One region of the Streptomyces kurssanovii genome, then DNA from elsewhere that is predicted to be linked to it. Evidence: riboswitches for the same ligand, from Rfam matches in the RefSeq annotation. Region 1 holds a riboswitch; the other holds the start of a gene.

Region 1 (14,788 bases):
GCGAAGGGCGCGGACGGCGCGTACGTGATGTTCAACGGTGTCGGCGGTTCGGCCGGCTGGTCGGTGGACGTCCCGGAGGCCGGCGCCTACACGATGTACATCACGTACAGCGTGCCCGGCAAGGACGCGAAGACCTCCCTGACGATCAACGGCGGGCAGCCCCGCGAGCTCAACATGTCGAACTTCGCGAAGGCCGCGGAGGGCGACTGGGAGAAGGGCTGGACCAACACCTACGCCTTCGTGAACCTCGAGAAGGGCAAGAACGACCTCAAGATCTCCTGCGAGCAGGGGAACCAGTGCGAGGCCTATCTCGACCAGGTCTGGCTGGAGGCCGGCCAGAGCAAGAGCTGACCGCGGGCCGGGCTACGGCCGCACGGCGGCCGTAGCCCGTACGCGTCACCCGTCATCGTCCCGGCCGCGCCCCGCGCGAGCCGGGACGAGGCGTTTCAGGTCCGGCTCCCGCGCGGTCACTTCCCGGAGGCGGCCTGGGTGTGCTCGACGACGGTGACCCGCCCCAGCAGCCGCTCGTACGCGGCCGCGTCGAACTCGCCCGCCGCGGTGGCCAGCACGGTCGCCGTGGAGAGGGCCACCGCCCGGGACAGCCGTTCCGGCCAGGAAAGTCCCGCGACCAGTCCGGAGAGCAGGCCGGCGACGGCCGAGTCGCCCGCGCCCGTCGGGTTGCCCCTCACCGGCTCAGGCGGGGCGGCCTGCCAGGTGCCGTCCGGGGTGGTGGCGAGCAGCCCGTCCGGGCCGAGCGAGGCGACCACGGTGTGCGCGCCGCGGCGGCGGGCGTCACGGGTCGCGCGGAGCGGCTCGCGTGAGCCGGTGAGCTGCGCGAGTTCGTCGGCGTTGGGCTTGACGAGATCCGGCCGGGCGGCGATGCCGCGTCGCAGCGGTTCGCCGCTGGTGTCCAGGAGTACGGGCACTTGGCGGGCGCGCGCCCGGCGCACCAGCTCGGCGTACGCGCCGACATGGATGCCCGGCGGCAGGCTGCCGCACAGCGCGACCGCGTCGGCGTCGCGCAGGAGGGAGTCGTACGAGGAGAGGAAGGCGGTCCACTCCTCGGGCAGGACGGTCGGTCCCGGCTCGTTCAGCTGCGTCGTGTCGCCGCTGGTCCCGTCGGTGACGGCGATGGTGCGGCGGGTGGTGCCGGCGATCTCGACGAGCGCGTCGTGCGGTGCGAGCGGGGCGAGCATCCCGCGCAGCACGGCCCCGGTGGCCCCGCCGGCGAAGCCGGTGACGACGCACTCGTGGCCGAGGGCCGCGAGCACGCGGGCGACGTTGATGCCCTTGCCGCCGGGGCGTTCCACGACCTCGCCGACCCGGTGAGTGGTGTGCGGGGTGAGGGCGGCCACCTTGTACGTGATGTCGAGGGCGGCGTTGAGCGTGACCGTAAGGATCACCCGTGGACACCCCCGAAGAACGCGTTTGCCGTGCTCGTACGGGTCCTGATCATGCCAAACGGAAGGCGGTTGGCCCAAGACCCGGTGTCCAACCGCCTGCCGTGAGGTGCCGCGCCGTCAGCCCGCTTCGGGGCGGACGATCCATTCGCCGCGACGCATCACGCCCTTGAGGGCGAAGTCGGCGTCGAGGACCACCAGATCCGCGTCCTTGCCGGGATCGAGCGAGCCGACCCTGTCGTACGCGCCGAGCAGCTTCGCCGGGTTGGCGGAGATCGCCGCGACGACGTCCTCCACCGGGATGCGGTCGACGGTGACGGCCCGCTTGAAGGCGGTGTCCAGGGTGAGCGTGGAGCCCGCGATCGAATCGCCCTCCACCAGCCGCGCCACACCGTCCTTGACCTCGACCTCGAGGGGGCCGAGCTGGTAGCGGCCGTCGCCGAAGCCCGCGGCGTCCATGGCGTCCGTGATGAACGCGACCCGGCCGGCGCCGGCGCTGCGGAAGGCCAGCTCGAGCGCGGCCGGGTGGAGATGCGTGCCGTCGTTGATCAGCTCGACGGTGATCCGCTCGTCCTCCAGCAGCGCCGCGATCGGGCCGGGTGCCCGGTGGCCGAGCGCCGGCATCGCGTTGAACAGGTGCGTGGCGACGGTGGCGCCGGCGTCGATGGCCTCGCGGGTCTGCTCGTACGTCGCGTCGGTGTGGCCGATCGCGGCGATCACGCCGTGCTCGGCGAGCAGCCGTACGGAGTCGATGCCGCCGGGCAGTTCGGTGGCGAGGGTGACCATCTTCGCGGTGCCGCGGGCGGCGTCGATCAGCTTGCGGACCTCGGCCGGGTCGGGGTCGCGGAGCAGTTCCTCGCTGTGGGCGCCCTTGCGGCACGGGGAGATGAAGGGCCCCTCGAAGTGGATGCCCGCGAGGTCGCCCTGCTCGACCAGTTCGGACAGGAAGCCGGCCCGGTGGGCGAGGAAGTCCATGTCGCCGGTGACGGTGGAGGCGACGAGTGTGGTGGTGCCGTGCCGCCGGTGCGTCATGACGCCGCGCAGGACGTCCTCCGCGGTGCCGGAGGTGAAGGAGGCTCCGCCGCCGCCGTGGTTGTGGATGTCGACGAAGCCGGGGACCACCCAGTGGCCGGACAGGTCGTGGACGTGGGCCTCCGCGGTGGAGGCTTCCGTGACGATCTTCGTGCCCTCGACGACGACGCGTCCGTTGTCGACGGTCCCGGTCGGCAGCACCACCCGGGCACCGGCCAGGACAGTGCTCGGCGGGTGGTGCGGGCTCCTGGCGTGGACCGTGCTCGTGGCGCGAGCGGCGCTGGCGGCCATCAGGCGGTTACCTCCGTGGCGAGTAGATCCCAGGCGAGCAGCCCTGCGCCCAGGCATCCGGCGGTGTCCCCGAGGGCCGCCGGGACGATCGTGGGCAGCTTCTGGAACGTCACACGTTCCTCTACGGCCGCCCGAAGGGGTGAGAACAAGGTTTCCCCGGCCTCGGCGAGGCCGCCACCGATGATCAGCGTGCGGGGGTCCAGCAGGGTGAGCGCGGTGACGAGGCCGTCGGCGAGTGCGTCGACCGCCTCCTGCCACACCCGGGTCGCCGCCTTGTCGCCCGCCTCGACCGCCCTGGCGCAGTCGGCGGCGTCGGCGGTGGGGTCACCGGCGGCGGCGGACCAGGCGCGGGTGACGGCGGCGGCGGAGGCCAGTGTCTCCAGACAGCCGCGCTGCCCGCATCCGCAGGCGGGGCCGCCGGGCCGTACGACGATGTGGCCGATCTCGCCGGCGCAGCCGTGGGCACCCGCCTCGATGGTGCCGGCGATGCCGATGGCGCCCGCGATGCCGGTGCCGAGCGGGACGAACAGGAACCGGTCGGTGCCCCGGCCGGCGCCGATGCGGCCCTCAGCGAGGCCGCCCGTGCGCACGTCGTGCCCGAGCGCCACCGGGACGCCGTCGAGCCTGCTGCTCAGCAACTCCCGCATGGGGACGTCGCGCCAGCCGAGGTTGGCGGCGTAGACGGCGATGCCGTGTTCGGCGTCGACGATGCCGGGCACGGCGACGCCGGCGGCCTCGGCGGCCTGCCCCAGGTGCTCCTGGCCGTGGGCGCGGAGATCGGCGGCGAAGCCGAGGATCGACTCCACGACGGCGTCGGGCCCGCGCTCGCGCCCGGTGGGCCGCCGTGCCTCGTGCAGGAGCGTGCCGTCCGCCCCGACCAGGGCAGCCTTCATACCGGTGCCGCCCACATCGAGGGCGATGACGTGTCTCACGGGAACAGTCTGGCGCGTGGAACGGGTAAAGGTCTAGTCCACTCGCCGAGATTGTTGCCACGCCATACAAACCGGGTGGGGCGGGCGCGGGGCCCGCCACGGGCGCTCCCCGCGCGCCCCATGCCCCGCGCGGGGCCGTGCGGGCGTTGTGAAAGTGAGACCGCAGTGGTGTAGACCTTGTACGCCGGATGGGGAAAGATCGCTCCTCATCTCACAGGACGTCGCGGGGGACCGACTGGGACAAACGGACAACACGTACTAGGTAGCAGAGGGTGGGGAAGAGCTGTGCAGCGGCGCTTCTTGGGTCTGACAGCGGCTGTCGCCGCACTCGGAATGACGGTTTCGCTCGCGGGCTGCGGCAGCTCCAGCGGTTCCGGGGACGGTGTCACGCTCAAGCTGGTGGCCGCCGACTACGACGTCGCCGGCGGTGAGAGCAGCAAGAAGTACTGGGCCGATCTGACGGCCGCCTTCGAGGCGGAGAACCCCGGCATCACGGTCGACGTCCAGATCGAGTCCTGGAACGACGTGGACCGCAAGGTCGCCGAGATGGTCAAGGCGGGCAAGGCCCCCGACATCGCGCAGATAGGCGCCTACGCCGACTACGCCGCGGCGGACAAGCTGTACTCCGCCGACCAGATGCTCTCCATCCCCGTCCAGTCCAACTTCCTGCCCCCGCTGACCGACGCGGGCGAGATGAAGCGCACCCAGTACGGACTGCCGTTCGTCGCCTCCACCCGGCTGCTCTTCTACAACAAGGAACTCTTCGAGGACGCCGGGATCAGCGGCGCCCCCGGAACGTGGGAGGAGCTGAAGGAGGACGCGGAGCTGCTCAAGCAGAACACCGACGTCGACTACCCCTTCGCGCTGCCGCTCGGCCCCGAGGAGGCCCAGGCCGAGACGATGATGTGGCTGCTCAGCGGCGGTGGCGGCTACACCGACGAGCTCGGCAGGTACGCGATCGACTCCCAGCAGAACATCGACACCTTCGAGTGGCTGAAGGAGAACCTGGTCGACGAGAAGCTCACCGGCCCGGTCGCCCCCGGCAAGCTCAACCGCAAGGACGCCTTCGCCGCGTTCACCCGGGGCGACGTCGGCATGCTCAACGGTCACCCCTCGCTGCTCCAGGCCGCGGAGAAGGCGGGCATCGACGTGGGCAAGGTCGCGCTCCCGGGCAGGAGCGGCGCCGCCGACACGGCGATGGGCGTGGCCGACTGGATCATGGGCTTCAAGCAGAACGGCCACCGCGCGGAGATCGGCAAGTTCCTGGACTTCCTCTTCACGGACGAGAACGTCCTGGAGTTCGCCGGGCAGAACGATCTGCTGCCGGTGACCGTCTCCGCCCAGGAGGAGATGAAGAAGGACCCGGATCACGCGGACCTCAAGGAGTTCCTGGAGGTGCTGCCGGGTTCCGTGCTGCCGCCGGTGGGCAAGACGTCGTGGGCCTCGGCCAGCGAGAACATCAAGAAGAACATCGGCGACGCCGTGGGACCGGGCGGCAGCCCCGCCCGCACGCTGGACCGGATCTCCCAGGACGCCAGGGCGGCCGAGAGCGCGGAGTGACTGCGGAGCCTCTCCACAGGCCGGTACGGGCGTCGGTGGGCACCGATATGTTGGATCGTATGACCGACGACCAGGCGCCTGAGGAGCAGGAGGCCGGCGACCGGCCCGGCGCTCAGGAGCTCTCCGAGCGGGACCGGGCCGTCCTGGCCATGGAACGCCGTTCCTGGCCGGGCCCCGGCGTCAAGGAGCGGGCCGTCAGGGAGCAGCTCGGCATCTCCCCGGTCCGCTACTACCAGCTGCTCAACGCCCTGCTCGACGACGCGCGTGCCCTCGCCCACGACCCAATCACGGTCAACCGGCTTCGCCGTGTGAGGGACGCGAGGAGAAGTCGCCGCTAGGGTCGACGGCATGGGCAGCTCCCCGTATGCAGAAGCCGCAGACTCCATGCCGACGCCGTCCACTCCCGCGGGCCGTGACGGCCTCGCGGCACTCCTCGAACGGCCCGGGCAGGCCGTGATCGCACTCGACTTCGACGGCACGCTCGCCGAGATCGTGCCCGACCCCGAGCAGGCGCGCGCCCATGAGCGCGCCGTCCCCGCGCTGGCCGCGCTCGCGCCGAAGGTCGCCTCGGTCGCGGTGATCACCGGCCGCCCGGCCGGGGTCGCCGTCCGCTACGGCGGCTTCTCCGGTGTCACCGGTCTTGACCACCTCGTCGTCCTCGGGCACTACGGCGCGGAGCGCTGGGACGCGGTCACTGGGACCGTACGCGCGCCGGCCCCCGATCCCGGGGTCGCGGCCGTGCGGGCCGAGCTCCCCGGCTTCCTCGACCGGATCGGCGCCTGGCAGGGCACCTGGATCGAGGAGAAGGGCCGGGCCGTCGCGGTGCACACCCGCCGCGCCGCGGACCCGCAGGCCGCGTTCGACGCCCTGCGTGAGCCCCTTGCCGAGCTCGCGTCCCGGCACGGCCTGATCGTGGAGCCCGGACGCATGGTCCTGGAGCTGCGCCCGCCGGGCGTCGACAAGGGCGTCGCGCTGTCCGAGTACGTGCGCGAGGTGGGCGCCGGGGCCGTGCTGTACGCGGGCGACGACCTGGGCGACCTCGCCGCCTACGGCGCCGTCGAGAAGTTGCGCTCCGACGGCGTGCCCGGCCTGCTGGTGTGCAGCGGCAACGAGGTCCCCGAACTGGCCGACCGCGCCGACCTGGTGCTCCCGGGGCCGGCGCAGCTGGCGGACTTCCTGGCCGCCCTCGCCCGGCGGGTCTAACCCTCCTCGCGCAGCGCCTGGAGCTGGTCGAGGAACCACTGCCGCGGCGGCAGCGCGGTCGCTGCCGCCGCCAGGCGCTTGGAGCGCTCGGCCCGCTCGTCGGCGGACATGGTCAGCGCCTCGTGGAGCGCCGCCGCCGTGCCGCTGACGTCGTACGGGTTGACGGTGATCGCGTCGTCGCCGAGCTCCTCGTGGGCGCCGGCCTCCCGCGAGAGGACCAGTGCGCAGCCGAGGTCGGTGACGACGGGCACCTCCTTGGCGACCAGGTTCATGCCGTCCCTGATCGGGTTGACCAGGGCCACGTCGGCCATCCGGTAGGCGGCCAGCGAGCGGGCGAAGTCGTCCTTGACGTGCACGACGACCGGCGTCCAGCCGGCCGTGCCGTACCGGGCGTTGATCTCGTCGGCGAGCCGGGAGACCTCCGCCGTGTAGTGGCGGTAGACCTCGAGGTCCTGGCGCGAGGGGTAGGCGAGCGCGATGTGCACGACGCGTTCGCGCCACTCGGGGTGCTCCTCCAGGAGTTCCTGGTAGGCCTGCAGACCGCGCAGGATGTTCTTGGACAGTTCCGTGCGGTCGACGCGCACGATCGTCCGGCGGCCTTCGCCCGCCTGTGCCCGCAGGGCGGCCATCCGCTCGTCGACATCGGGGCGCGCGGCACGCTCACGCAGGAAGTCGGCGTCGGCACCCAGCCCGTGGACGCCGAGCCGGGTCCGGTGGCGGCCCCGGCCGGGGATCCGGAATTCAAAGCTCGGCTCGTTGTCCTTCGGCCACAGCGACGTCCCGTCGTACGGCGCGAGGACGGCGGTGGCGCAGCTCTGGAAGGCCCGCAGCCACCGCTTGGTCAGGAACCCGAGCCGGTCGGCGCCGAGCATGCCGAGCAGCAGTTCCTCCGCGATGTCGCCGGGCAGCATCGCGAAGTACTCGGGGGGCGCCCACGGGGTGTGCGAGAAGTGGCCGATCCGCAGATCGGGGCGGAGTTCGCGGAGCATTCCCGGTACCAGGGCCAGGTGGTAGTCCTGCACGAGAACCACGGCGTCGTCGGCCGCCTCCGCGGCGAGCGCCTCGGCGAAGGCCCGGTTGTAGAGCCGGTACGCGCCCCACTGACGCCGGAACTCGCGGCCGAAGGCCGGCTCGAGGGGAGTCTGGTACAGCATGTGGTGGACGAACCACAGCACGGAGTTCGCGATGCCGTTGTACGCGTCGGCGTGGACGGCGGCGTCGATGTCGAGCATCCGCACACCGGGTTCGCCGACCCCGCGCCGGACCGCTTCGCGGTCGCCGTCGCCGAGGGCCGCGCACACCCACAGCGACTGCGCGTCGGAGCCGATGGCCGACAGGCCGGAGACGAGTCCTCCACCACCGCGGCGGGCGTCGAGCTCTCCGTCCTCGTTCAGCTCGTAGGAGACAGGGCCGCGGTTGGACGCGACGAGGATCTGGGCTGCGTCGGAGACCATGTGCCGAAATCTAGCCCGTACCGCAAAAGCTCAAACGTGCGTACGGCCCCGCGCAGGTCAGTGGTCACGGCGGCGGCCGCGGGTGGCGGCCACGGCGACGATGCCCGCCGCCGTCAGGCTCAGCGCGACGCCGCCCAGCAGCCACAGCTGCTCCGCCGTGCCGCCGGTGCGGGCCATCTCCACGTGACGGACCGGTTCCCCGCCGTGGAGGCCCTCGGCCCCGCCCGCGGCCCCCTCCGGGCCGCCCGCGTCCCGGGCCGCGGCGTCCGCGTCCGCGGCCCCGCCGTCCGTGCGCTGCCCGGAGGCGTCCGGGGCGGCCCGGTGCGCCGGCCGCTCACCGGGGAGCGTTCCCGGCGCCGCCGGCCCGGTCGGCACCGCCACCGCGGGGACGGCCGGTCCGAACGCCGCGGCGGCGGTGACCGCCAGGGTGCCGAGGAGCCGGGTCAGCCGTTCCGTGCCGCCGGAGGGCGTCTGCTTGCGGTGCCTGCCGCGACTGCCCGGGGATCCGGGGAACGACAGAACAAGAAATCCCATAAGTCCCATACATGGGAAATGTAGGCAAAATGACCGGTGAGTCCTGCTTATGCGGCGCGACGCGCCGCGTACTCACCGATCTCGAGCATCGGCGGGCGCTCCTCCGTGTCCACCGGGTGCGTCCGCGGTACGAACCCGTTCCCCACCCGCTCGAACTGCGTGATCGACGGGCGCACCAAGTGCGGGCGGGACAGCCTCAGTTGGGCCGTGCGATAGATCGTCGCGGCCATTCTGCCGAGCGCCTGCCCGTCCTGGTGGCGGTGCTTGCGGGTGCCGACGTCGACCTGGGCCAGCGCGTCCAGGCCCACCAGGTTCAGCGAGTCGACCAGCAGGCCGAGCTCCACGCCGTACCCGACGGGGAAGGGCAGCCGCTCCAGGAGCGAGCGCCGTGCCGCGTACTCGCCGCCCAGCGGCTGCACGAACCCGGCGAGCTGCGGCCAGTGCAGGTTGAGCAGCGGCCTGGCCACCAGCTCGGTCACCCGGCCGCCCTGGGCCGGTGTGCCGTCGGGGCCGGGCGCGGCGCCCCCGCCCAGCGGGCGGTCGTACATGGCCTTGACGAACTGGACGTCGGGCTCGGTCAGCAGCGGGCCGACGATGCCGGAGACGAAGTCCGCGGAGAATTCGCGCAGGTCCGCGTCGCAGAAGCAGACGATGTCACCCCCCGTCGCCATCAGCGAGCGCCACAGCACCTCGCCCTTGCCGGCCACCGCGGGCAGGCCGGGCAGTATCGCGTCACGGTGCACCACCCGGGCCCCGGCGGCCGCGGCCACCTCCGACGTGCGGTCGGTCGAGGCCGAGTCGATGACGACCAGCTCGTCGACGAGCGGGGTGTTCTCCATCAGCTCCCGGCGGATGATCGTGACGATCTCTCCGACCGTCGCTTCCTCGTTCAGCGCGGGGAGCACGACGCTGACGGTCGTGCCCTGCCTGACCTTGGCGGACATCAGCCTCTCGAGGGAGCGGTCGGACGCGGACCAGGAGCGCCGGCTCAGCCAGCGGGCCACCTCATCGAGCACTTCGCGTCTCCCTTGACAGTCGATCGACAGTCGGTCGTGTGATCCATCTCGCGGGTCGGACGACTATCTCAAGCGTCCGGGGCTTCGGTTACAGTCTTGAGCAACGCGAAGGACCCTCGCATCTCGGGGGGTCCCAGCACACAAACGCCCGGACCGCACGTCCGGAGCCATACCGCTCATCCAGAGGGGCAGAGGGAACGGCCCGTTGAAGCCCCGGCAACCCTCCCGCCGACCGCGAGGTCACGGTGGGGAAGGTGCCAATTCCGTCTCGTGGCGAAGTGCGTCACGAGGAAGATGAGGAGAAAGGGCCTCGCCATCATGGCTGCGCAGACCGTCGCAAGCACCAGCACCAGCACCTCCGCCACCGCGTCCACCTCCGTGGACCTCGGCCCCGCCGCCGCACTCTCGTGCCGCGAGTGCGGACAGCGTTTCGAACTCGGTCCCATCTTCGCCTGCGCCGAGTGTTTCGGGCCGCTCGAAGTCGCCTACGACCTGCCGAGCGGCAGCCCCGAAGAGCTCCGGAAGCGGATCGAGGCGGGCCCGGCCAACATCTGGCGCTACGCCCCGCTGCTGCCCGTCCCGGCCGACGTGGCCGACAAGCCGAACCTGAACCCGGGCTGGACCAAGCTGGTCAAGGCCGACAACCTCGCCCGCGAACTGGGCGTCACCGGCGGCCTTTTCATCAAGGACGACTCCGGCAACCCGACGCACTCCTTCAAGGACCGGGTCGTCGCCCAGGCCCTCGAGGCCGCCCGTGCCTTCGGCTTCACCACCCTGTCCTGCTCCTCCACGGGCAACCTCGCGGGCGCGGTCGGCGCCGCCGCCGCGCGGGCCGGTTTCCGCTCCTGCGTGTTCATCCCCCACGACCTCGAGCAGGGCAAGGTCGTCATGGCCGCGGTGTACGGCGGCGAGCTCGTCGGCATCGAGGGCAACTACGACGACGTGAACCGCTTCTGCTCCGAGCTCATCGGCGACCCGCTGGGCGAGGGCTGGGGCTTCGTCAACGTCAACCTCCGCCCGTACTACGCGGAGGGCTCCAAGACCCTCGCGTACGAGATCTGCGAGCAGCTCGGCTGGCGGCTGCCGGACCAGCTGGTCGTCCCGATCGCCTCCGGCTCCCAGCTCACGAAGATCGACAAGGGTCTTCAGGAGCTGATCAAGCTCGGGCTCGTCGAGGACAAGCCGTACAAGATCTTCGGCGCCCAGGCCGAGGGCTGTTCGCCGGTGTCGACCGCCTTCAAGGCCGGTCACGACGTCGTGCGGCCCCAGAAGCCGAACACCATCGCCAAGTCCCTCGCCATCGGCAACCCGGCCGACGGCCCGTACGTGCTGGACATCGCGCGTCGCACGGGCGGAGCCGTCGAGGACGTGAACGACGAGCAGGTCGTCGACGCGATCAAGCTGCTGGCCCGCACCGAGGGCATCTTCGCCGAGACGGCCGGTGGCGTGACGGTGGGTGTGACGAAGAAGCTGATCGAGGCGGGCCTGCTCGACCCGGCGCTCACCACCGTCGTGCTCAACACCGGCGACGGTCTCAAGACCCTCGACGCCGTCGCGGAGACCTCGCAGGCGACCGCCGTCATCCGCCCGAGCCTGGCCGCGTTCCGCGACGCGGGCCTGGCCGCCCACTGAGAACCTTGCTCCGCACTGCCACGCCGTACTCCGCCGAGAGGTGACGAACATGAGCGTCAACGTCCGCATCCCCACCATCCTCCGTACGTACACGGGCGGCCGGGCCGAGGTCCCGGCGGAGGGCGCGACCCTCGCCGAGGTCATCGCGGACCTGGAGAAGAACCACACGGGCATCGCCGCCCGTGTCCTGGACGACCAGGGCAAGCTGCGCCGGTTCGTCAACGTGTACGTGAACGACGACGATGTCCGTTTCGAGCAGGGCCTCGAGACGGCCACGCCGGACGGTGCGGGCGTGTCGATCATCCCCGCCGTCGCCGGCGGCTGACGGTATCGGGGGAGCGGACGCCAAGCTTTCCCCAGGGATTTACCCGCAGTTACTGAATTGCCCCCTCCGCCAGAGAAGCGGAGGGGGCAATTCTGCATGGTTGAGCGCGGTAGAGTTTGGGAAGCCCCCTTCGCCGGCCGCTCGAGAATGCCTTCAAGTTCCGCAAGAATGCGGCCAAACCATGCGATCGAATTGCCACTTAGGCGTTATTTGCCGGGCCCGACTTGCCCCGGAATTCCATGAATTGACACGGATCGGTCGTTCGGTCCTGCCCAGATTTCTCGTCCGATTGACCTGTTGCAGAGGGCAGTTGGGCAGATACATTCAGCCGCGGTCGACGCGTTCCGGCGCACACCCCTCCTGCTGGGGTGGAGGTCTGACCCGGGTCCGCGAAGTGCGGTCCTGCGCAAGGGCCAGTAATAGGGGAGTTAGGCATGGCTCAGGGCACCGTCAAGTGGTTCAACGCGGAGAAGGGGTACGGCTTCATCGCGGTCGACGGTGGTGCGGATGTTTTCGTCCACTACAGCGCGATCCAGATGGACGGATACCGCACCCTTGAAGAAGGTCAGCGAGTCGAATTCGAGATCTCGCAGGGCCAGAAGGGTCCGCAGGCGGACATGGTCAAGCTCGCCGTCTGATCCAACTGATCGAGGCGCGATCGGCCACCGACGCACTCACGCATGAGGGGCTCGCCTCCCGGCCACCGGGAAGCGGGCCCCTCACGCGTGTCCGGACACCGCCGCGGCCGCCGAGCCTTCATCGGAGGCGCGCGTGCGTCCACCCTCCCCCAGAGCTTCGCCCGGGTGGTGTCCCCACCGACCGCCGGCCCTCATGGAGCCTTCGAAGGCGCTTGCACTCTCAGGGGTCGAGTGCTAATCATTGGCGTTAGCACTCTCCCAGTGAGAGTGACAGAACTTGGATCGGGTCGGTGAGGTCCGTGAGCCTGGTGGGGCAAGGAACCACAAGGCGCGCAGGCCGTCCGTCGCGGGCGCCGGATGCGATCCGAAGCAATCCACCCCAGTCCGGGAGGACCACTTCACATGGCCAAGATCATCGCGTTCGACGAGGAGGCACGGCGCGGTCTCGAGCGCGGGATGAACCAGCTCGCCGACGCCGTCAAGGTCACCCTTGGCCCCAAGGGTCGCAACGTCGTCCTCGAGAAGAAGTGGGGCGCCCCCACGATCACCAACGATGGTGTTTCCATCGCCAAGGAGATCGAGCTCGAGGACCCGTACGAGAAGATCGGCGCCGAGCTGGTCAAGGAAGTCGCCAAGAAGACGGACGACGTCGCCGGTGACGGTACGACCACCGCGACCGTCCTCGCCCAGGCGCTCGTCCGTGAGGGCCTGCGCAACGTGGCCGCCGGCGCCAACCCGATGGCCCTGAAGCGCGGCATCGAGAAGGCCGTCGAGGCCGTCTCCGGCGCCCTGCTCGAGCAGGCCAAGGACGTGGAGACCAAGGAGCAGATCGCCTCCACCGCCTCCATCTCCGCCGCTGATGTCCAGATCGGTGAGCTCATCGCCGAGGCCATGGACAAGGTCGGCAAGGAAGGCGTCATCACCGTCGAGGAGTCCCAGACCTTCGGTCTGGAGCTCGAGCTCACCGAGGGTATGCGCTTCGACAAGGGCTACATCTCGGCGTACTTCGCCACCGACATGGAGCGTATGGAGGCGTCCCTGGACGACCCGTACATCCTGATCGTCAACTCCAAGGTCGGCAACGTGAAGGACCTCCTTCCGCTGCTGGAGAAGGTCATGCAGTCCGGCAAGCCGCTGCTGATCATCGCCGAGGACGTCGAGGGTGAGGCCCTGTCGACCCTGGTCGTCAACAAGATCCGCGGCACCTTCAAGTCCGTCGCCGTCAAGGCCCCGGGCTTCGGCGACCGCCGCAAGGCCATGCTGAACGACATCGCCATCCTCACGGGCGGCACGGTCATCTCCGAGGAGGTCGGCCTCAAGCTCGAGAACGCCGGCCTGGACCTGCTGGGCCGCGCCCGCAAGGTCGTCATCACCAAGGACGAGACCACGATCGTCGACGGTGCCGGTGACAGCGACCAGGTCCAGGGTCGCGTCAACCAGATCCGTGCCGAGATCGAGAACAGCGACTCGGACTACGACCGCGAGAAGCTCCAGGAGCGCCTCGCGAAGCTGGCCGGCGGCGTGGCCGTCATCAAGGCCGGCGCGGCGACCGAGGTCGAGCTCAAGGAGCGCAAGCACCGCATCGAGGACGCCGTTCGCAACGCGAAGGCGGCCGTCGAGGAGGGCATCGTCGCCGGTGGTGGCGTGGCCCTGCTCCAGGCCTCCTCGGTCTTCGAGAAGCTCGAGCTCCAGGGCGACGAGGCGACCGGCGCCAACGCCGTGAAGCTCGCGCTGGAGGCCCCGCTCAAGCAGATCGCCGTCAACGGTGGTCTCGAGGGTGGCGTCATCGTCGAGAAGGTGCGCAACCTGCCCGTCGGCCACGGCCTGAACGCCGCGACCGGTGAGTACGTCGACATGATCGCCGAGGGCATCATCGACCCCGCGAAGGTGACCCGCTCTGCTCTGCAGAACGCGGCCTCCATCGCGGCGCTGTTCCTGACCACCGAGGCCGTCATCGCCGACAAGCCGGAGAAGGCCGCCGCGGCCGCTCCGGGCGGCATGCCGGGCGGTGACATGGACTTCTGATCCGCTCGCGGATCGGCGGACCGGTTTCACACCGAGGGCGGCACCCCTGCACGGGGGTGCCGCCCTCGGGCGTTCCCCGGCGGCGCACGGGGCACGACGTACGCCCGCGCCCGGGCGCGGACGTGGGCCCGGAGTCCGCCCCTGGGGGTGACCGGCTCGAGGTGGGGCAAACCCCCTGCCGGATACGGCAGTTGGTCCCGTGGGGCCGGGAGCGTAAATCCGGGAGGGTCGTGCCATGGCAATCACCCGAACGTTCCGGCTCCGTCCCGCCGTCACCGTCGCGTTGACGCTGCCCGCCCTCGCGACCACGCTGGTCGCCCTCCCCGCGCCGTCCGCGGAGGCGACCGGCCGTCCCGTGTCGACCGTCCGGTGGGGCCCCTGCCCCGGGACCGGGCTGGACCCGCGGCAGGAGTGCGGGACCGTGTCCGTGCCGCTGGACCACGCCGAGCCGCGCGGCCCGCACATCGCGCTCGCCGTGTCCCGGCTGCGCAGCGAGAAGCCCGAGGCCCGGCGCGGCACCCTGCTGATCATCCCGGGCGGACCGGGCAACCCCGGTCTGCACGAGCCCTCACGGCGGGGGAAGGCCCTGCCGCAGTCGGTGCGCGACGCGTACGACGTCGTCAGCTTCGACCCGCGCGGCGTCGGGCGGTCCGCACCCGTCAGCTGCGACCTCCCGCACGAGGACCTCGCCATGGAGCGCCTGCGCCCCTGGCCGGCCCCCGACGGCTCCGTCGACCACAACGTCG
Region 2 (14,788 bases), on a different contig from region 1:
GACGCCGTCGATCTCGGCGTCCCGGTGGCGCAGGGCGGCCTCGCCCCGTTTCAGATCGGCCTGGGCGCTGCGCAGCTTGCGGTGCAGCGACTCGTTCTCCTTGCGGGCGCTGTCGAGTTCGGCGCGCAGCCGCTCGGTCTCGGTTCTGATCTGGTCGCGGGCATGGGCCAGTTCCTCGCGCAGCCGGTCGAGCTCGCGCCGGCCGGCCTCGTCGGCGCGCTCGGCGTCGGCCCGCTGGGCCTCCTCGCCGGCGGCGGCGACCATCTTGACCCAGCCGGCGGGGCGCAGCACATAGGCGGCCGCCGCCACGTCGGCCGGGTCCGCGGCGGCGGGCGGCGATCCGGACTCGAGTGCCTTGACCAGCTCGGGCTGGGCCTTGCCGAGCCGTTCGCCGATGCGCTGGCGGAAGAGGGGGTCTCCCTCGAGTGCGGCGGCCATCGCGTTCCCGGCGAACTTGGCGCGCCGGGTGGGGGTGAACCGGGCGTACTGCCGGAGCTGTGCGGGCAGTTCGGCGACGGTCAGGCCGCCGAAGGCGTCGGAGACAAGAGCGACGACCCGTCGCCTCACACCTTCCGGCAGCGGGCGGTCGAGCGCCTCGGCGGCGTCACCGGCCGCACCGGCCGGCCCGCCGCCGTTCTCAGGCTGCTCCACGATCCGTCACCCCTACCACCCATGGGGGCCGCTCCGTTCAGGAACCGGCTCCCGGCCTGTCCACCAGCTCGATCTGGTCCACCGCGTTGCACCAGCGGCAGCGGACCGACTCGATGGTCTCACTGACGACCTCGCGCTCCTCCACGGTCGGCTCGCCCGCCAGGTCCAGATGGACGTACTCGACGACCTTCGACGAGCGTGTGACGTCGAAGCGCGTCAGATTGCCACAGAGCGTGCAGCGCCACCTGGTATCGGCGGTCGGCGAGGGAACCGTCGTCATCGTGCCGTCCTCTTGTCTCATGCGGATGCGGTACCGCGGTGCGCCGTCGAACTGCGGATGTACTGCCTGTAACCCTACGGCCTCGCGGGTACCCGATGTCGCGGCGAGGCACTCTGTACCGTTCGGTCCTGCTACGCCATGCTCTGTCCATGATCAGTTGGTGGGGCACGGCCAGGGAAGCGCTCAGGAACGCGGCCGCGGGGCCCGCGGTGACGTACGGCCTGATCGCGGTCTGCTGCGCGATCTTCGTCATCAGCCCGGTGTCCGGACTCAACCCCGTGTACGGCCTCGGTGACCGGCTGCTCGTCGCCCAGGCGGGGTACTTCGAACGCTGGGGCGTGATCCCCGCCGAGCTGACGGCCGGCTCCCCGGGCGCCCTGCTGACTCCGCTCACCGCGCTGTTCGTGCACGGCAGTTGGCTGCATCTACTGGGGAACATGCTGTTCCTGTTCGTCTTCGGCGCCATGGCCGAGGAGCGGATGGGGCAGCTGGAGTTCGTGCTCTTCTACATCGGCGCCGGCTGCCTCGCGCTGCTCGCCTTCGCGGTCGTCAACGCCGACTCCGAGCAGACGCTGGTAGGGGCCTCCGGGGCGATCTCCGCCGTCCTCGGGGCGTTCCTCTTCCTCTTCCCGAGGGCACGGGTGACGAGCCTGTTCCCCTTCCTTTTCTTCCTGCCGCTGCGTTTCCCCGCATGGGCGGTGCTGATCTTCTGGTTCGTCCTCCAGTGGCTGGCCGCCAGGGGCGCCGGCAGCGGGCCGGGCGTCGCGTATCTGGCGCACCTGGTCGGCTTCGGGGCGGGCTTCGTCTACGCGTGGGGCCGCTACGGGCGTGGGACTAGAGTGAACGCATCCGCAGCGACCGAGGGAGAAAGCCAGCCGTGATCACCGCGATCGTGCTCATCAAGACCAGCGTGGACCGCATCCCCGAGATCGCCGAGTCGATCGCCGCGCTGGACAGCGTCAGCGAGGTCTTCTCCGTCACCGGCACCTACGACCTGATCGCCATGGTGCGCGTGGCCAGGCACGACGACCTGGCGGACGTGATCCCCGGCCGGATCAGCAAGATCCCCGGTGTCGAGGGGACCGATACGCACGTCGCCTTCCGCACCTACTCGCAGCACGACCTGGAGGCGGCGTTCGCCATCGGGCTGGACGCGTAGGACCGGTCCGGCGGGCCGGGCCCCCCGGGCGTGCGGACCCGGGCCGGGGCGCCCCGCGGGCCGTTCACGGCCGGGGGCACTGCGGGCCGTTCATGAAGGAATCCTCATCTGCGCCTCATCCGGGCCTTCCGCCAGGACCCGAGGATGACCGGTATGGCTTTCACCCATCGCATGGCGACCCTCGCCGCCGTCGTCGCCATCCCGCTCGGTATCGCGGCCACCAGCTACGCCCTGACCGACGCCCCGGAAACGCCCCGGGTGCCGCCGGCCGTCGAGCTGGACGCCACTCCGCGTCCCGCCTCGCCCGCGCCGTCCGCCACCCCCGGCGGCAGCCCGTCGGGCGGCCCGAGCGGCACGCCGACGAGCCCGCGCCCCACCGGCGACGCCGTCGTGCCGGGTCCGGCGGCCACCGACGACGACGACGACGACACCGGTGAAGAGAACTGACCGCCGGATCTCCGCGCGGGTCCGCATCCTGCTCTGGCTGCTCCTGATGATGACGGTGGCCCTGGCGGCCGTCGCCACCACCACCCGGTCACTGCTGCTGCGGGACATCGATCACCGGATCAACCAGCTGCTCACCCAGGAGACCCAGGAATTCGGGAACTTCGTGCCCCAGGGCGTCGACCCGGACACCGGCCGCACCTTCACCGACCCGGAGAAGCTGCTGCGGGTCTTCCTTCAGCGCCAGTACTCCGATCCCGACGAGGAGCTGCTCGGGCTGACCCGCCCGGCCGGGCAGAGCCTCCACGTCATACGGCAGTCACGCGACATACGCGCCTCCGTCGCGCTGCACCCCGACCGGACCTCGCTGTCCGCGATCCTGGAGTCCAAGTCCTCCTCCGGCGTCCTCGACCGGCCGGCGGGTGAGGTGCGCTGGGCGAAGGTGACCATCGACTCCGCCCGGCCGGGTCACCCTGCGGCCTTCGTCGTCGCGTTCCACGCCGACGGTGAGCGGTCCATCGCCGACGACGCGTTCCGCACGCTGCTGGTGATCTCCGGTGTGGCGCTGCTGCTGACGACCGGCATCGGATGGGTGGTGGCCGGCCGCATCCTGGCACCCGTACGAGTGGTCCGGGCGACCGCCGAGCAGCTGACCGAGCAGGACCTGACCCAGCGGATCCCGGTCCAGGGCCGTGACGACATCGCCGCGCTCGCCGAGACCTTCAACGCCATGCTCGACCGGCTGGAACGGGCCTTCGCGGGCCAGCGGCAGTTCGTCGACGACGCCGGACACGAGCTGCGCACCCCGATCACCATCGTGCGCGGCCATCTGGAGGTCATGGGCGACGATCCGGCCGAGCAGCGCGAGACGGTCCGTCTGGTCACCGACGAACTCGACCGGATGAGCCGGATCGTGGAGGACCTGCTCCTCCTGGCCAAGGCCGAGCGGCCGGACTTCATCCGTCCGGAGCCGGTGCAGCTCGGCGAGCTGACCGCCGACGTCTTCGTGAAGGCGCGGGCGCTGGGCGAGCGTGACTGGGTGCTGGACCAGGTCGCGGACCGCGAGGCGGTGCTCGATCCGCAGCGCATCACCCAGGCCATGGTGCAGCTGGCGCAGAACGCGGTGCAGCACACCGTCCCCGGCGCCCGGATACGGATCGGCTCCCGCGCGCTCGAGGACCGGCTGGAGCTGTACGTCGCCGACAGCGGGCCGGGTGTGCAGGAGCAGGACGCCGGGGTGATCTTCGAGCGCTTCCGGCGCGGTACCGCCCGGCGCGGCGCCCGTACCAGCGGCGCCGGGCTGGGCCTGTCCATCGTCCGGGCCATCGCGGAGGGGCACCGGGGCGGCCGCGTGGAACTGCGCCGCACCGACGGCGGAGGGGCGACTTTCGTACTCGTCATGGAGGACGCGCTGTGAACCGCATTCTGATCGCCGAGGACGAGGAGCGGATCGCGTCCTTCGTCGAGAAGGGGCTGCGCTCCAACGGCTTCACCACCACGGTCGCCGCCGACGGCGACACCGCTCTCGGCCATGCCCTGTCCGGCGGCTTCGACCTGATGCTGCTGGACATCGGTCTGCCCGGCCGGGACGGCTTCACCGTGCTGCGCGAGCTGCGCGAGTCCCGGGTGACCCTGCCCGTAGTCGTGCTGACCGCCCGCGACTCGGTACGGGACACCGTCGCCGGTCTCGAGGGCGGCGCCGACGACTGGATGACCAAGCCGTTCCGCTTCGAGGAGTTGCTGGCGCGGGTACGGCTGCGGCTCCGTACCGCGGCCCGCGCCCCCGAGGTCACGGTCCTGCGCAGCGGCGACCTCGGTCTGGACCTGCGGACCCGCCGGGCGCGCGCGTCGGGGCGGACGGTGGACCTGACGGCACGTGAGTTCGTGCTGCTGGAGCTGTTCCTGCGCCATCCCGGCCAGGTGCTGTCCCGCGAGCAGATCCTCTCCCATGTGTGGGGCTACGACTTCGACCCCGGCTCCAACATCGTCGACGTCTACGTGCGGGCGCTGCGCAAGAAGCTCGGCGCCGAACGGCTGGAGACGGTACGGGGCATGGGCTACCGCATGCCGTAGAACCACGCAAAGGGTGCGCCCACGGATGAACTTTCCCTCATCCGCGGTTCATCGGCGGCTCACGGCCCGCTCCAAGACTGTTCGTCGTGACCCTCTCCCTCCGCCAGGCGGTCTGGCTGTGCGCGGCGCTCAGCGTCTGCGCGCTGCTCGCCGTCCCCACCGTCCTCCCGTCGCTGAACGGTGAAGCACGGCTCACTCTCGCCGTGTTCGCTCTCGCCACCTGCGCCTGGATCGCCGCGCCCGTCGACGACACCTACATCGCCCTCGGGGCGGGCCTGGCGCTCACCGCGACCGGCGTCATCAGCGCCGACACCCTCTTCGCCACCCTCGGTGACGAGACGGTCTGGCTGCTGATCTGCGCGTTCGTCCTGGCGGCCGCCGTCGCCAGGACAGGGCTGGCAGGGCGGGCGGCCGCGTTCCTGGTCGGCGGGGCGCGCACCGTACGGCAGTTGGTGCATCTGACGACCGCGGCGCTGGTGGTCACCGCGTTCGCGGTGCCCGCCACGTCGGGCCGGGCCGCGCTGGCCATGCCGGTGTTCCTCGCCCTCGCCAAGGCGCTCGCCGACCGGCGGCGGCTGGTGGTGATGCTGGCGCTGCTGTTCCCGACGGTGGTCCTGCTGTCGGCCGTCGCGACCCTCATCGGCGCGGGCGCGCATCTGATCACGGTGAGCGTGCTGTGGGAGCAGACCGGTGAGCGGCTCGGCTTCGTCGAATGGCTGCTGCTGGGTCTCCCGTTGGCGGTGGTCTCCTCCCACCTGGCGGCGGAGACCGTGCTGTTGACCACCACGTCGCGGGCGGAGCGCCAAGGGCCGGTCAGGATCACGCCCGCGCTGCTCCAGGAGCACTCCCCCACGGCGGTGACCGGTCCGCTGACCACCGCGGAGACACGGTGCCTGCTGTTGCTGGGCACGGTCGTGGCGCTGTGGTGCAGCGAGCCGCTGCACGGGGTGCCGCCGGCGGTGGTGGCCCTGATCGGCGCGGTGGTGGCGGCATCGCCGGCGCTCGGCACCGTACGGCTGAAGGACGGGCTGCGGACGGTGCCCTGGCCGTTGCTGCTGTTCATGGCCGCGACGACCGCGATGGGGGTGGCGCTGGCCGAGTCCGGGGCGGCCGGGTGGCTGGTGGGCGGGCTGCCCGGGGACCTGCCGGCGTGGCTGTTCCTCGCGGTGATCGTGGTGGTCAGCACCGCCGCGCACCTCGTGCTCCAGTCCCGTTCCGCCCGCTCGTCCGTGCTGGTACCGCTGGTGGTGGCCGCCGCCGTCGCCGCCGGGGTCAACCCCGTCGCCGCGGCGCTGGCGTCCACCGCCGCGGCGGGGTTCTGCCACACGCTGCCCGCCTCCGCCAAGCCGGTCACGCTCTTCGCCGACCCGCCGGACGGTGTGCCCACCTTCACCCCGCGCGATCTGCTGCGACTGTCCGGCCTCCTCGCGCCGCTCAGCGCCGCCGTCGTGCTGCTCTTCGCCCTCACCGTCTGGCCGCTGCTCGGCGTGCCCGTCCTTCTGGAGACCCAGCCATGAGCCGTACCCCCATCCGTATCGCCGTCGCACCCAGCGGTTTCAAGGAGTCCCTGACGGCCCGGGAGGCCGCGGAGTCGATCGCGGAAGGGCTGCGCAGGGTCGCGCCCGACGCCGAGATCGACCTCGTCCCGCTGGTCGACGGCGGCGAGGGCACGGCCGAGGCGCTGGCGGCGGCGACCGGCGGCCGGCTGGTGCGCCGCCGGGCCACGGGCCCGCTCGGCATTCCCGTACCGGCCCACTTCGCCCTGCTCGGCGACGGCACCGCGGTGGTCGAGATGGCCGCCGTCGCCGGGCTGGCCCTGGTGCCGCCGGACCGTCGGGACCCGGGCGGCACCACCACCTACGGTGTGGGCGAGCTGATCCGGGCGGCGCTGGACACCGGTGCCCGGCGGATCCTGGTCGGCTGCGGCGACTCGGGCACCTCCGACGGCGGGGCGGGCGCGCTCCAGGCCCTCGGCGTTCGGCTCCTGGACGACCAGGGGCATGAGCTGAGGCCGGGAGGAAGGGAGTTGACGCGTCTCGCGCGCATCGACGGCGCCGGCCTCGACCCGCGTACCGCCGCGGCCGAGATCCTGGTGGCCTGCAACCCCTACAACGTGCTGTGCGGCGAGCACGGCGTGGCCAGGGTCTTCGGCCCTCAGAAGGGCGCGAGCCCGGCGCAGGTCGAGGAGCTCTCGGCCGCGCTGGAACACTGGGCCACCCACCTCACCGCCGCCCTGCCGGCCACCGTCGACCTGCGGACCGCCCCCGGCACGGGCGCGTCGGGCGGGCTCGGCGCGGGGCTGGCCGCGCTCGGCGCGCGGCTGCTCCCCCGGTTCGACGTGCTGCTGGACCATGTCGACCTGGACGCCAGGCTGGCCCGCGCCGACCTGGTGATCACGGCGGAGGGGGCGCTCGACGGCCAGACCGTGCGGGGGAAGATCCCGGCCGAGGTGGCGCACCGTGCCAGGGCCGCCGGGGTGCCGGTGCTGGCTCTCGCCGGGACGCTCGGCCACGGCGTGCACGAGGTCAGGGCCGCGGGCGTGGACGCCTACGGGTCGATCGTGCCGGCGCCGGTTCCGCTGCCGGAAGCGCTGGACCGGGCCGGCGAGTTCCTCGCCGACGCGGCCGAACGCGCTCTGCGGATGGTGCTGCTGGGCACCCGGCTCGCGGCCTGAGTCAGCCGCGGTCGGGCACGCAACGCCCGTCCTCGGTGCGGTACTTCCACTGCGCGCCGTCGCGGACGAGCTCCCCCACGGCCCGCACGAACCTCTCCACGTGCTCGTCGGGGGTACCCGCACCGAAGCTGACCCGGATGGCGTTGAGCGACCTCTCCCCCGGCCCGGCCTCCGGGGCGCCGCACTCGCCGACGTCCTGCGGGTCGCTGCCGAGCAGGGTGCGCACCAGCGGGTGGGCGCAGAAGAGTCCGTCACGGACGCCGATGCCGTACTCGGCGGACAGGGCCGCGGCGAAGTGCGAGCTGTTCCAGCCGTCGACCACGAAGGAGAGGACACCGACGCGAGGGGCGTCGTCGCCGAACAGCGACAGCACCCGGACCTGCGGCACCTCGGCGAGCCCTTCGCGGACCTTCGCGATCAGGTGCTGCTCGCGGGCGACCAGCCGGTCGAAACCGGCCTCGGTGAGCGACTTGCAGGCGGCGGCGATCGAGTAGACGCCGATCACGTTGGGCGAGCCGGCCTCGTGCCGTGCGGCGGTGGTGTGCCACTCGACCTCCACCCCGCCGTCGGCACGGCGTGCGACGGTGCGCGAGGCGCCGCCGCCCGCGAGGTACGGCTCGGCCTCGCGCAGCCAGTCCGCCCGGCCGGCGAGCACACCGGAACCGAACGGCGCGTAGAGCTTGTGCCCGGAGAAGGCCACCCAGTCGACATCCAGCTCCTGGACGGACAGCGGGTGGTGGGGCGCGAGCTGGGCGGCGTCGAGCACGATACGGGCGCCGTGCGCGTGGGCCGCCGCGGCGAGTTCGCGCACCGGCCACAGCTCACCGGTCACGTTGGACGCGCCCGTCACACAGACCAGCGCCGGGCCGTGCGGGTCGCGGTGGGCGAGCGCGTGCTCCAGCGTCCGCACCGCCTGACCGGGCGTGCGGGGCGCGTCGAGGTACGTCACCCGGGCGTCCCTCCACGGCAGCAGCGAGGCATGGTGCTCGGTCTCGAAGACGAACACCTCGCATCCGTCGGGCAGCGCGGCGGCCAGCAGGTTCAGCGAGTCGGTCGTCGACCGGGTGAAGACCACCTCGTCGCCGTCGCGGCAGCCGAGGAACTCGTGCACCACGGCCCGGCTGTTCTCGAACAGGTCGGTGGACAGCTGGGACAGGTACCCGGCGCCCCGGTGCACGCTGCCGTAGTACGGGGCGTACGCGGCCACGTCGTCCCACACCCGCTGCAGCGCCGGGGCGCTCGCCGCGTAGTCGAGGGCGGCGTAGGTGACTTCGCCGCCGGTGACCAGCGGGACGGTGACGTCCCGGCCGAGGACCGGCAGCGGGGCACAGAGGGACGGGTCGGCGGCGTCGGCGACAGCGGTCTCGGCGGCGTTCGGGTACACGGACATGGCGGTATCTCCCAGCTGGGGCCCCCACCGAAGGCAGGGGGAGAAAGACGAATCGGCTTCAGAACCCGGATACGGGATCGCCTCGGCACACGGCGACGCCGTGCGGAGGGTGGTGAAGAAGGGGCGGAGACGCCCTATCGCATTCGCTTGCTCACGAGACTGCTCCCTTGAGGACCAGGACCCCAGGGACGCGGCGGTCGATGACGCCGCGGGGGTCCGCGCTTGCCACAGACCTCGCTGCCTGCGGCCTGGTCTTCACCCGGGGCACCCCGCCACGGACGGAGGGTTGCCGGACAGCGGGCCGGGGCCGTAATCGCTGTCACTCATGACCTTGGCCAGCATCCTGCCACACGTCGCGGCGGACGCAAGGGCGCGGTCCATCATCCGGACCGCGCCCCGGGCCGTGCTACGCGTTGCTGGCCTCGACCCAGCGCTCCAGCGCGGCCCTCGCCGCGCCGGAGTCGATCGACCGTGCCGCCCGTGCCACACCGGCCGCCAGCTGCTCGTTCAGCGTGCCGTCGGTCGGCTCCAGGGCCGCCAGCGCCGCCGCGGAGTTGAGCAGCACGGCGTCCCGTACGGGCCCGGTCTCGCCGCCCAGCAACCGGCGCGCCACGTCGGCGTTGTACGACGCGTCCGCGCCCCGCAGCGCCTCGACCGGGACCAGCTCGATGCCGATGTCCCGCGGATCGAAGGTCTCCTCGCGCACGGCGCCGTCCCGCACCACCCAGACATGGGAGGTCGAGGTGGTCGTCAGTTCGTCGAGCCCGTCGTCACCGCGGAAGACCAGTGCGGAGGAGCCGCGCTCCGCCAGCACCCCGGCCATGATCGGCGCCATCCGGGCGTCGGCGACGCCGGTCGCCTGCGCGGTCACCTTCGCCGGGTTGGTGAGCGGGCCGAGGAAGTTGAAGACCGTCCGGATGCCCAGTTCCTTGCGGGCCATGGCGACGTGCCGCAGCGCCGGGTGGAACTTCACGGCGAAGCAGAAGGTGATGCCGGCCTCGGCCGCGACCTCGGCCACCCGCCGCGGGGTCAGCTCCAGATTGACGCCGAGCTTCTCCAGGACGTCGGAGGCGCCGCTCGCGGAGGAGGCGGCGCGGTTGCCGTGCTTGACCACCTTCGCGCCCGTACCGGCGACGACGATCGCGGACATGGTGGAGATGTTGACGGTCTTGGCGCCGTCGCCGCCGGTGCCGACGATGTCGACACCTCCCCCGGGCACCTCGATCAGGTTGGCGTGGCGGTACATCGTCCGCACCAGACCGGTGATCTCCTCCACCGTCTCGCCCTTCGCGCGCAGGGCGACCGCGAAGCCGGCGATCTGCGCGTCGGTGGCCTCGCCGCTGAGGATCCGGTCCATGGCCCACGCCGTCGCGTCCGCGCTCTGGTCGCGGTTCTCGAGGAGGGCGTTCAGCACGCTCGGCCAGGAGTGGGCCGCCACGCTGTCGCCGCCTACTGGGGTCACAACGTTCATGGTCCGCTCCAGGGTCCACAAGCCGACAGGGGTGGATACCACCCTATCCAGCCCCGGGCACGGCGAAGGGCCCCGTCCATCGAGTGGACGGGGCCCTTCGCTGTGGCGACGGGTCTGCCGGACGTGTCCGTCGGACGATCAGTGGTGGCCGTGGCCGCTCGTGATCTCCTTGTACTCGTCCGCGGTGGCCTTGTCGATCTGGTTGTGCTCGCCGTAGTAGCTCTTGCTGAGCCTGGCGCGCAGCCTCTCCGTGAGCTTCACCTTGCGGCGGACGCCGTTCTCGTCGACGGTCGGGCCGATCTCCGCGGGCTTGTACTGCTCGTGCGCGGTGAGCTTGTACAGGTCGCCCTGTGCCAGCGGCTCGTGCACCTCGACGAACTCACCGTGCGGCAGGCGCTTGATGATGCCGGACTCGCGTCCGTGCAGCACCTTGTCCTTGTCGCGCCGCTGCAGACCCAGGCAGATCCGCTTGGTGATGATGAACGCGAGGACCGGTCCGACGAAGTACGTGATGCGCACGAACCAGGTGATCGCGTTGATCGACAGGTGGAAGTGCGTCGCGAAGATGTCGTTTCCGCCACCCAGCAGCATGATCACGTAGCCGGTGACCCAGGCGACACCCAGCGCGGTCCGCGTCGGAGCGTTGCGCGGACGGTCCAGGATGTGGTGCTCGCGCTTGTCGCCCGTGATCCACGACTCGATGAACGGGTAGACCGCGAGCACCGCGAGGACGACACCGAAGAGGACCAGCGGGACGAACACACCGAGGACCAGCGTGTGGCCCCACAGGTTGATCTCCCAGCCGGGCATCACTCGGACGAGGCCCTCGGCGAAGCCCATGTACCAGTCGGGCTGGGCGCCGGTGGACACATGGTCCGGACGGTACGGACCGAGCGCCCACACCGGGTTGATCGTGAACATGCCCGCGATCAGCGCGATGACACCGAAGACCAGGAAGAAGAAGCCGCCGGCCTTGGCCATGTACACCGGGAGCAGCGGCATGCCGACGACGTTCTTGTTCGTACGGCCGGGACCCGCGAACTGGGTGTGCTTGTGGTAGAAGACCAGGATCAGGTGGGCCACCACGAGCCCGAGCATGATGCCCGGCAGCAGCAGGATGTGGATCGAGTAGAACCGCGCCACCATGTCGTGGCCCGGGAACTCCCCGCCGAACAGGAACATCGACAGGTAGGTGCCGACGATCGGCGTCGCCAGGATCGCGCCCTGCGTGAAGCGGACACCGGTGCCGGAGAGCAGGTCGTCCGGGAGCGAGTAACCGGTGAAACCGGTGAACATGCCGAGGACGAACAGCAGGAAGCCGAACAGCCAGTTGATCTCACGCGGCTTGCGGAACGCGCCCGTGAAGAACACGCGCATCATGTGCACGAACATCGCGGCGAGGAAGATCAGCGCGGCCCAGTGGTGGATCTGCCGGATCAGCAGACCACCGCGGACGTCGAAGCTGATGTCCAGGGTCGAGGCGTACGCCTCGGTCATCCGGATGCCCTGCATCGGCACGTACGAGCCGTGGTACTCGATCTCGTTCATGCTCGGGTGGAAGAACAGCGTCAGGTACACACCCGTGAGGATGATGATGATGAAGCTGTAGAGCGCGATCTCACCGAGCATGAAGGACCAGTGGTCCGGGAAGATCTTGCGCATGTTGGCCTTGGCCAACGAGTAGATCCCGAGCCTGCCGTCCGCCCAGTCGGCCACCCGCTCGCCGGCGGGCGCCTTCTTCTTCGTATCCGTTGCAGTGCTCATCCGCGCTCCCAGAAGGCAGGACCGACGGGCTCTTCGAAGTCGCCGAGCGCCTCGAGGTTGCCCTCGGCGTTCACACCGATCCGCAGCTGCGGAAGCGGGTGACCGGCCGGACCGAAGATGACGCGGGCGCCGTCGGAGAGGTCGAAGGTGGACTGGTGGCACGGGCAGAGGACGTGGTGCGTCTGCTGCTCGTACAGGCTGATCGGGCAACCGACGTGCGTGCAGATCTTCGAGTAGGCCACGATGCCGTCGTGGGACCACTCGAGCTCACGCTTGTCCTTGATGTCCTCCGGCTGGAGCCGGACGATCATCACGGCCGCCTTGGCGATCTCGGTGTTGAAGTTGTGGTCGCTCTCCTTCAGGCCCTCGGGCATGACGAAGGTCAGCGAACCCACCGATACGTCCTCGGGACGCAGCGGCTCGTTGGTGTTCATGTTGATGAGCTGCTTGCCCTTGGCCCACAGCGTCTTGCGGAGCTTGTCCTCGGGCAGCGGGCCGAGCTCGCGCAGCAGGACCACACCGGAGAGCGGCACCATGGCCAGCGCGCCGAACATGGTGTTGCGGATCAGCTTGCGCCGTCCGATCGCGGACTCCCGGGCACCGTCCGCGAAGTCGGCCATGACCTTGGCCTTGACCTCGGGCTCGGCCTCGATCGCGTGCCGGTCGTCGGCGACCTCCACGTCGGACATCAGGGTGCGCGCCCAGTGGACGGCGCCCGCGCCGATGCAGAAGAGCGCCAGGCCCAGCGTCACACCCAGCGAGAAGTTCAGCGCGCTGATGTGCCCGAACGGCCAGATGTAGACGATCTTGTCGACCGGGAAGATCACGAAGGCGGCGATGAAGCCGATCGTGGCCAGCATCGACAGCGTGAACATGAAGGCGACGGCGCGCTCCGAGCGCTTGGCGGCCCGCTCGTCGATGTCCTGGATGCGCGGCTTGTGGGCCGGCAGTCCCGGGTCGGCGAACGGATCGTCGTGGCGCTCCGCGACGGTGGTGCTGCCACCGTGGGCCGCGTCGTGCGCGGCGCCCTGCTCTGCGGGCAGGTTCTCTTCTGGAATGTCTTGGCTACTCATGACTTCTTGGCCTTAGCGGTGTGGGCCGCGACCCAGATGGCAACAGCGATCAGCGAACCGAGACCGAAGATCCAGCCGAACAGACCCTCACTGACGGGGCCCAGGCCACCCAGCGCGAAGCCGCCGGGCGTCGGCGTGTCTTCGCCGTTCACGGTCTTGACGTACGCGATGATGTCCCGCTTCTGCTGCTCGGGCATCGTGGTGTCGGGGAAGGAGGGCATGTTCTGCGGGCCGGTCTGCATGGCCTCGTAGAGGTGCTTGGGGCTGACCCCTTCCAGACTCGGGGCGTACTTGCCCTCGGTCAGCGCGCCGCCCTCACCGGTGAAGTTGTGGCACTGGGCGCAGTTGTTGCGGAACAGTTCGCCACCCTTGGCGATGTCCGCGCCCTCCGGGCTGTACTGCTTCTCGGTCGGCGTGATCGGACCTGCGCCCAGGGAGGCGACGTAGGCCGCGAGCTGGTCGATCTCGGCCTGCGTGTAGATGTTCTTCTTCTTCGGCACCTGAGCGCCGGGCTGCTGGGCGGGCATGCGCCCCGTGCCGACCTGGAAGTCGACGGCGGCGGAGCCGACACCGACCAGGGACGGGCCGTCTGAGGTGCCCTGACCGCCGGTTCCGTGGCAGCTTGCGCAGCCGACGGTGTAGAGCTTCTGCCCCTCCTTGATGGCGAGGGACTGGGCGGTTGTGTCGGCCTGCGCCTTGTCCGCGGGTGCGAACGCGGCGTACAGCCCCCCAGTGGCCGCCAGCGCGAGGAGTAGGACGACGACCGCCGCCAGCGGATGGCGTCGTCGTGCGGAGAGCTTTTTCACGGATTACCCCGGTGTCAGGATCTTCTGCGTCGATGCTTCTGGACTGTGTCTGCTTCAGGCGGCGTCCGCTCGGGGACGAACCGCCCGCGCCGATTACTTGATCATGTAGATCGTGGCGAAGAGGCCGATCCAGACGACATCGACGAAGTGCCAGTAGTAGGACACGACGATGGCGGCGGTTGCCTGCTCATGGGTGAATCTCCTGGCCGCGTAGGTCCTTCCCAGGACCAGCAGGAAGGCGATGAGACCGCCCGTCACGTGCAGGCCGTGGAAACCGGTGGTCAGGTAGAACACCGAGCCGTACGGGTCCGACGAGAGGGAGAGCCCCTCGTGCTTGACCAGCTCGGTGTACTCGAAGACCTGACCGCCGATGAAGATGGCACCCATCACGAATGTGATCACGAACCAGGTGCGGAGCTTCTTCACGTCGCCCCGCTCCGCGGCGAACACGCCGAGCTGGCAGGTGAGTGAAGAGAGCACCAGGATCGTGGTGTTGGTCGCCGAGAACGGGAAGTTCAGCGCATCGGCTTTCTCTGCCCAGAACTCGGCACCCGTCACCGATCGCAGGGTGAAGTACATCGCGAAGAGGGCCGCGAAGAACATCAGCTCGGAACTCAGCCAGATGATGGTTCCGACGCTGGTGAGGTTCGGTCGATTGACCGACGGGTGCGCGTGCCCGGTTTCTACTGTCGTTGCTGTCGCCACGACCGACATTATGTCGGTCGCTTATCCCGCCCTCACTCCGGGGGGTGCCGTTCGGAGTGTTCCCACTCCCCGCGGGGCGTTCCGGGGGAGCCGAACGGCCCATCGAAGGCGTGTCCGAACCGGTGTTGACAGGCAGTGGGACGGAGTAGCATCCGGCGCAACAAGCCTGATCGAACGAGTGCGGAGGAACCATGCAGTCGAGCGCCACGGTCCTGGTCTACAGCGACGACTCCAACACCCGCGAGCAGGTCAGGCTGGCGGCGGGGCGCAGGCCGGCCCCCGACGTTCCGCCGGTGCG

The links. A riboswitch is a leader RNA that binds a small molecule or an ion and turns the genes downstream of it on or off. The one in region 1 is predicted to bind S-adenosylmethionine.
Region 2: linked by a shared signal. The riboswitch ahead of AB0K36_RS27245 (aminotransferase class V-fold PLP-dependent enzyme) and the one ahead of thrC (threonine synthase) in region 1 are both predicted to bind S-adenosylmethionine.

What each region holds. Positions count from the first base shown of each region.
Region 1 is NZ_JBFAQK010000008.1:107,996-122,783, forward strand. Features, by position in the region: gene AB0K36_RS09225 (carbohydrate-binding protein) at 1-351, shown strand, start outside; gene AB0K36_RS09230 (1-phosphofructokinase family hexose kinase) at 468-1,403, opposite strand; gene nagA (N-acetylglucosamine-6-phosphate deacetylase) at 1,521-2,723, opposite strand; gene AB0K36_RS09240 (ROK family protein) at 2,723-3,655, opposite strand; gene AB0K36_RS09245 (extracellular solute-binding protein) at 3,989-5,215, shown strand; gene AB0K36_RS09250 (DUF3263 domain-containing protein) at 5,275-5,553, shown strand; gene otsB (trehalose-phosphatase) at 5,564-6,418, shown strand; gene AB0K36_RS09260 (alpha,alpha-trehalose-phosphate synthase (UDP-forming)) at 6,415-7,872, opposite strand; gene AB0K36_RS09265 (hypothetical protein) at 7,930-8,415, opposite strand; gene AB0K36_RS09270 (glucosyl-3-phosphoglycerate synthase) at 8,454-9,422, opposite strand; SAM riboswitch class I at 9,596-9,723, shown strand; gene thrC (threonine synthase) at 9,741-11,054, shown strand; gene AB0K36_RS09280 (MoaD/ThiS family protein) at 11,104-11,379, shown strand; gene AB0K36_RS09285 (cold-shock protein) at 11,814-12,017, shown strand; gene groL (chaperonin GroEL) at 12,420-14,042, shown strand; gene AB0K36_RS09295 (alpha/beta hydrolase) at 14,278-14,788, shown strand, end outside.
Region 2 is NZ_JBFAQK010000052.1:32,932-47,719, forward strand. Features, by position in the region: gene AB0K36_RS27200 (NYN domain-containing protein) at 1-651, opposite strand, end outside; gene AB0K36_RS27205 (hypothetical protein) at 689-931, opposite strand; gene AB0K36_RS27210 (rhomboid family intramembrane serine protease) at 1,081-1,812, shown strand; gene AB0K36_RS27215 (Lrp/AsnC family transcriptional regulator) at 1,809-2,090, shown strand; gene AB0K36_RS27220 (small hydrophilic protein) at 2,244-2,537, shown strand; gene AB0K36_RS27225 (sensor histidine kinase) at 2,587-3,951, shown strand; gene AB0K36_RS27230 (response regulator transcription factor) at 3,948-4,607, shown strand; gene AB0K36_RS27235 (SLC13 family permease) at 4,694-6,124, shown strand; gene AB0K36_RS27240 (glycerate kinase family protein) at 6,121-7,281, shown strand; gene AB0K36_RS27245 (aminotransferase class V-fold PLP-dependent enzyme) at 7,283-8,671, opposite strand; SAM riboswitch class IV at 8,885-9,002, opposite strand; gene trpD (anthranilate phosphoribosyltransferase) at 9,078-10,142, opposite strand; gene qcrB (cytochrome bc1 complex cytochrome b subunit) at 10,281-11,906, opposite strand; gene qcrA (cytochrome bc1 complex Rieske iron-sulfur subunit) at 11,903-12,979, opposite strand; gene qcrC (cytochrome bc1 complex diheme cytochrome c subunit) at 12,976-13,785, opposite strand; gene ctaE (aa3-type cytochrome oxidase subunit III) at 13,879-14,499, opposite strand; gene AB0K36_RS27275 (DNA-binding transcriptional response regulator) at 14,682-14,788, shown strand, end outside.